2 regions of the Phytobacter sp. V91 genome follow, and region 2 is predicted to be linked to the other one. Evidence: riboswitches for the same ligand, from Rfam matches in the RefSeq annotation. Region 2 holds a riboswitch; the other holds the start of a gene.
What was found. A riboswitch is a leader RNA that binds a small molecule or an ion and turns the genes downstream of it on or off. The one in region 2 is predicted to bind thiamine pyrophosphate.
Positions count from the first base shown of each region.

Region 1: it holds a riboswitch for thiamine pyrophosphate, as region 2 does, so the genes downstream of both, thiC (phosphomethylpyrimidine synthase ThiC) here and thiB (thiamine ABC transporter substrate binding subunit) in region 2, are expected to answer to the same signal.

Region 1 covers NZ_CBFFRJ010000056.1:21,036-24,161, forward strand. The annotation lists gene thiC (phosphomethylpyrimidine synthase ThiC) at 1-1,765, opposite strand, end outside; TPP riboswitch at 1,849-1,966, opposite strand; gene rsd (sigma D regulator) at 2,019-2,522, opposite strand; gene nudC (NAD(+) diphosphatase) at 2,616-3,126, shown strand, end outside.
Region 2 covers NZ_CBFFRJ010000026.1:28,104-31,229, forward strand. The annotation lists gene thiP (thiamine/thiamine pyrophosphate ABC transporter permease ThiP) at 1-631, opposite strand, end outside; gene thiB (thiamine ABC transporter substrate binding subunit) at 607-1,590, opposite strand; TPP riboswitch at 1,625-1,724, opposite strand; gene sgrR (HTH-type transcriptional regulator SgrR) at 1,761-3,126, opposite strand, start outside.

The sequences.
Region 1 (3,126 bases), on a different contig from region 2:
AGAACTTCGGCCCGCACATGGAGCAGAAGTGCGCCACTTTGCCGGATTCCTGGGGCAGGGTTTCGTCGTGGTAAGCGCGGGCGGTGAAAGGATCGAGCGCCAGATTGAACTGGTCTTCCCAGCGGAATTCGAAGCGGGCTTTTGACATGGCGTTATCGCGGATTTGTGCGCCAGGGTGGCCTTTTGCCAGGTCGGCCGCATGGGCGGCAATCTTGTAGGTAATCAGCCCCTGTTTGACGTCCTCTTTGTTTGGCAGACCAAGGTGCTCTTTCGGGGTGACGTAACACAACATGGCGCAACCAAACCAGCCGATCATCGCCGCGCCAATACCGGAAGTGAAGTGGTCATAGCCCGGCGCGATATCGGTGGTCAGCGGTCCTAAGGTGTAGAAAGGCGCTTCGTGGCAGTGCTCCAGCTCTTCAGTCATATTACGGTGGATCATCTGCATCGGCACATGACCCGGGCCTTCAATCATCACCTGGACGTCATACTCCCAGGCGATTTTGGTCAGCTCGCCCAGCGTGTGCAGCTCGGCAAATTGCGCTTCATCGTTGGCATCCTGAATCGAGCCCGGACGCAGACCATCGCCAAGAGAGAGGGAAACGTCATAGGCGGCGCAGATCTCGCAGATTTCGCGGAAATGCATGTAGAGGAAGTTTTCCTGGTGGTGGGAGAGACACCATTTAGCCATGATCGAACCACCACGGGAGACGATGCCGGTCAGACGTTTGGCGGTCATCGGCACGTAGCGCAACAGCACACCGGCATGGATGGTGAAATAGTCCACGCCCTGTTCCGCCTGCTCCAGCAAGGTGTCGCGGAAGGCCTCCCAGGTCAGGTTTTCGGCGATGCCATTCACCTTTTCCAGCGCCTGGTAAATCGGTACGGTACCGATTGGCACCGGGCTGTTACGCAGGATCCATTCCCGTGTTTCGTGGATATAACGCCCGGTGGAGAGATCCATCACCGTATCCGCCCCCCAACGCGTCGACCACACCAGCTTCTCGACCTCTTCTTCAATGGAAGACGTCACGGCAGAGTTGCCGATGTTGGCATTTACCTTTACCAGGAAGTTACGTCCGATAATCATCGGTTCTGATTCCGGGTGGTTGATGTTGGCGGGGATGATGGCCCGGCCAGCGGCCACTTCGTCACGCACAAATTCCGCGGTGATATTTTCCGGCAGATTAGCCCCAAAGCCGTGGCCGGGATGCTGTTGGCGTAAAACCGCCCCACGGATGCGTTCGCGCCCCATATTTTCACGGATGGCGATAAACTCCATCTCCGGCGTCACTATGCCCCGGCGCGCATAGTGAAGCTGCGTCACACAGCAGCCCGTTTTTGCCCGTTTTGGCGTCAACAAGCCGGTAAAACGCAGGTCGTCGAGGCCATCATCCGCCAGACGCGCTTTGGTGTAATCCGAGCTACGGACAGCCAGCGCTGCACAATCGTTTCGGGCATCAATCCACGGCTGGCGAAGTTTTGCCAGGCCTTGCTCAACGTTAATTGCAATATCCGGATCGCCATAGGGGCCAGAGGTGTCATACACCGGGATGGCTTCATTCTCTTCGTACTGGGGGGCGTCTTTTGTACCGCCGAGCAGCGTTGGACTGAGCTGGATCTCGCGCATCGGAATGCGGATGTCGGCCTGGGAACCGGTGATGTAGATGCGTTTTGAGTTGGGGAAAGCAGTGCCTTCCAGGGTTTCGATAAAGTGCTGCGCCTGGGCGCGTTGTTCACGACGGGTCAGTTTCGATGTAGACATAGCTCGTTCCAGAAAATAAAGGACGTGGCTTGTCAGACGACGGATGGAGTAATGGCAGCGGTGCACCCGCAAAGGTGACGCTGTATGATTTTACTCTTGTTCCCTTCGCAGGTATTAGCCTGATCAGGTTCCGCGGATCCCGAATTAACGGTCTCAGCCTTTTCCACAGCTGTGGAAAAATAGGCACTCCGACAAGAAAAACCCCCTCAGATGCAGGGGGCTGTATGTAAACTACGCGTTAATGCACAAGAACTCAAGCCGGGTGCGCCATTCCGTTTTCGTCATTGGCGCTGCTCTTGAGATTGTTATCGAATGCCAGCACGATCAATTTATCTTCGAGGGTGAAGCGGGCCGCCAGGGCTTCGCCGATATCAGACAGCACCTGCTGAAACTCATGGCAGTTGTCATCATCAATAGCGTTTTCCAGACTGGAATCGTAGTACTCCATGATTTCCAGGGTGTTAACTTCAAGGAGAGGGTAAATTTGCGTGGCGGCTAAAAGTGGGCTGCTCCCTTCCATTTCGCTGATAATCCGTTCATAAATATTAAAATGTCCGGCGGAAAGGTACTCGACCAGGTTATGGCAAAATTCGTCCAGCGCTTTCTCATTAAGCTGCATGTACGATCCCTTACCGGGTTTTATGCCAACCAGGTTGTAGTAATTAACCAGTAGTTGCTTGCGTGTATTCAGCCAGCTATCGACCAGTTTATTACTGCCTCCAATCCGTTCTGCAAGGGTTTCGAGCTGGTTTAGCATAATTGACTCCGCAATATTAAGATTAAAGAAGCTCACCCGAATGTAATAATAATGTTAATAACATGCCAGCAAAGCTAAGGTAGTGCAAACAAAATGCATCGTATTATCGAATCATCAGATAGTGGCTGGTGGATCGTAAGCCATGAACAAAAATTATGGTTACCTGAGGGAGAATTACCACAGGGTAACGCAGGAAATTTTGATCTTGTGGGGCAAAACGCACTAAAGATTGGTGAATGGGAAGGCGAACCGGTGTGGATGGTCCGTCAGAATCGTCGCCAGGATATGGGGTCGGTTCGTCAGGTGATCGAGCAGGATCCTGGACTGTTCCAGTTAGCCGGTCGTGGCGTGCAACTGGCGGAGTTTTATCGATCGCATAAGTTCTGTGGCTACTGTGGGCACAGCATGCATCCCAGTAAAACGGAATGGGCGATGTTATGCGATCACTGCCGTGAGCGTTATTACCCCCAGATTGCCCCCTGTATTATCGTCGCTATTCGCCGTGAAGATAAAATCCTGCTGGCCCAGCATACTCGCCACCGCAACGGTATCTACACCGTGCTGGCGGGCTTTGTCGAAGTAGGGGAAACCCTGGAGCAGGCCG
Region 2 (3,126 bases):
AGCTGGCGAAACAGAGCATAAAAATCAGGGCCGCAATGGGTGGGATCTGTCGCCGCAGCCATGGCCATTCGACGTAACGGAAGAATGACCAGCCGCGCATGCCTAACTGGGCCGCCAGCTGGCGCTGCTCACCGGGGATCTGTTCCAGCGTCTGGAGCAGTAAGCGTGAGGCCATGGGAAGGTTAAAGAAGACGTGCGCCAGCAGAATGCCCTGTAACCCGTAGGGCGAGAAGGTCCACTCCAGACCTATCGCAGACGATGCCGAGGCCAGCCAGCCCTGGCGGCCATAGACACTGAGGATACCGAAAACGGCGACCAGCACCGGGAGGATCAGCGTCATGGCGCATAAGCGCAGTAGAGCGAGGCGCCCGGGGAAACGTCGACGGTACAAGGCGCGGGCGAGAAATATCGCCGGAACGACGGAGAGCAAAGCGGAAAGAAAAGCCTGCCAGAAAGAAAAACGCACCACATACCACAGATAGCTGTCCTGAGTCAGGGCCAGAAGATCGGTGGCAGGCGCATGTTTCTGGAGGGCAAAAAACGCGGCTAAGGCCACCGCCACCATGAGGGTGGCGGCGATCAAACCGGGAGCAAGCCAGCCGGCAATTAACGGCTGACGGCGCGTTGCCATGCACTGATCCAGTCGGCGCGTTGGGAGGAAACCTGCTGTGGGGTGTATTCCAGAGAGGTCTGCGGTTTTACCAGGCTGTTAAAGCCGTCCGGCAGCGTCACGCTGGTTACCGGATACATCCAGTTACCGGTCGGGATCGCATTCTGGAATGCAGGAGAAATCATAAAGTTGAGGAATTTTTCCGCCAGTTCAGGTTGTTTACTTGCTGCGGTGCGGGCTGCGACCTCAACCTGTAAATAGTGACCTTCGCTGAAGTTAGCCGCCGCATACTGCTCTTTTTTCTCTTCGATAATGTGGTACGCCGGAGAGGTGGTGTAGCTCAGCACCAGATCGCCTTCACCTTTGAGGAACAGACCGTAAGCCTCGCTCCACCCTTTGGTGACTGTGACGGTTTTGGCCGCCAGCTTTTTCCAGGCTTCCGGGGATTTGTCGCCATAGACTTTTTGCATCCACAGCAGCAGGCCGAGACCCGGCGTGCTGGTGCGGGGATCTTCATAAATCACCCGCCATTTCTGTTCGCTTTCGACCAGCTCTTTCAGGCTTTTCGGCGGGTTTTGCAGTTTGGTTTTGTCGTAGACAAAGGCGAACCAGCCGTAATCGAAGGGGACGAAGGTGTCGTTTTTCCAGCCGCCCGGAACGCTGAGAGCATCGACGGCCACACCGCTTTTAGCAAACAGGTTGGTCTGTGATGCGGCTTCAAGCAGGTTGTTATCCAGCCCCAGCACCACGTCAGCTTTGCTGTTTTTGCCTTCCATACGCAGACGATTGAGCAGGGATACGCCATCTTCCAGCGCCACGAATTTCAGCTCGCAATTGCAGTCAGCTTCGAAGGCTTTTTTTACCACCGGACCCGGACCCCAGTCGGCAGCAAAGGAGTCGTAGGTATAAACGGTGAGCGTCGGTTTGGCAAAAACAGGGGCTGCGACGAGCAGCATGACGGGCAGAACTTTTTTAAGCACTTTGCACCTCAAAAAATGTAGGTGGCAAAGGATTTTGAGCGAGAGCCTCAAATCCCTTCGCCGGCGTTATCCGGATCAGGTTCGACGGGTATTTTCTCAGCACACGCTTACGCGCAGCACCCCGTTGAGCACCGCAACATTGTAATGATTTTGTACGTTTTCACAAAGCGTTATGGATCCGGCGGGGCAAACCATGCGGATTTAAAGTCAAACCAGCCGAGCGTGTTCATCCGTAGCCCACGCATGCTTCGCTGGCCCTGGATTATCAGCCAGTGATGGATAAGCGGCATCATCGCTTTACTCGCCAGCAGTTGCTGGCACCAGGTCGCAAGATTCATTTCGCCAGCCCGCCAGCGAGCGGCATCGGCCTGCCAGTCGAGCGGTACGCAGTGCTGAATCAGCGGCACTTCATAGAGGTGCGCGAAGAGTGAAAAATCGAGCGGCAGCGTAAAGTTTGCGCTGTTAAGCCAGATATCACTGACCATTTCTCCGGCGTGCCACTGCGCGTACTCGACCTCCTGAATATCAAGGCGTACGCCATGGCTGGCGAGCAGCGCGCTCATAATACTGGCAATGGCCCGGTGTTCGTTATGGTCGCGGTAAAAAGTCAGGGTCAGCGACTCCAGCCCGGCGGGTTTTTCACCGTTGGCAGGGCGTGCATGATGCCAGCGTGGCAGCAGGCCGTAGGCAGGGAACCAGTAGCGTTGATAGTGAACGTCGGCGTGGTACAGCAGATTGCTCGGAGACAGCACCTGACTTATCCAGTCGCGTACAGCCTGGTTGGCGCCGCGCTTTGAGCGGGCATCGAAAAGCAGGTAATAGCAGCCTTCCTCAAGACGACTTTCAACCGCTTTTTCACTGTCGGTGGGGCCGTCAATCGTCAGGCCGCCATTAGGTTCATCGCCTATTTCGGGTAATACCCAGACGTTAACTTCATCAATCAGGGCGCGAAAACCAAAGTAGTCGTCAAAAGCGTGAATTTTAAGCTGGTTGTTATTGTTACGCGTTACTGCGTAGGGACCGGTGCCGACCGGATGGCTGGAGAAATGGGGCATCGTGCTCCATTCCTGCGGCAGGATCATTGCCGGAATATGGCCTACCAGCCAGGGCAGCCAGTTATCCGCTTGATTCAGATGGATATCCAGTGTCCAGGGCGTCGGAGAGAGCACCTGGGTGATATGTGAGTAGAGCGGCAGCTCGCTTACTCGCTGGAGAGAGGCGATAACATCGCTCATTTCCAGCTCGCGACCATGATGAAAATGAATGCCGGGGCGCAAATAAAAACGCCAGTGCAAGGGGGTAATTTGCTTCCAGTGGTGGGCAATATCCGCTTCCAGTTCCCCATTTGCCTCATTTATACGGGTCAGGGCGTTGAAGATTTGCCGGGCCATATGGGTTTCCGAGCGGCGCAGGGCGGTACCGGGCAGTAAATTGCGTAGCGGCCGGTAGTAGAGCACCCGCAGGATATGTCGCCCCTGACGAAAACTGCGGCCAAGGTGGGACACCAGCATCTGGCGGACGGCGCTCTTATCGCCG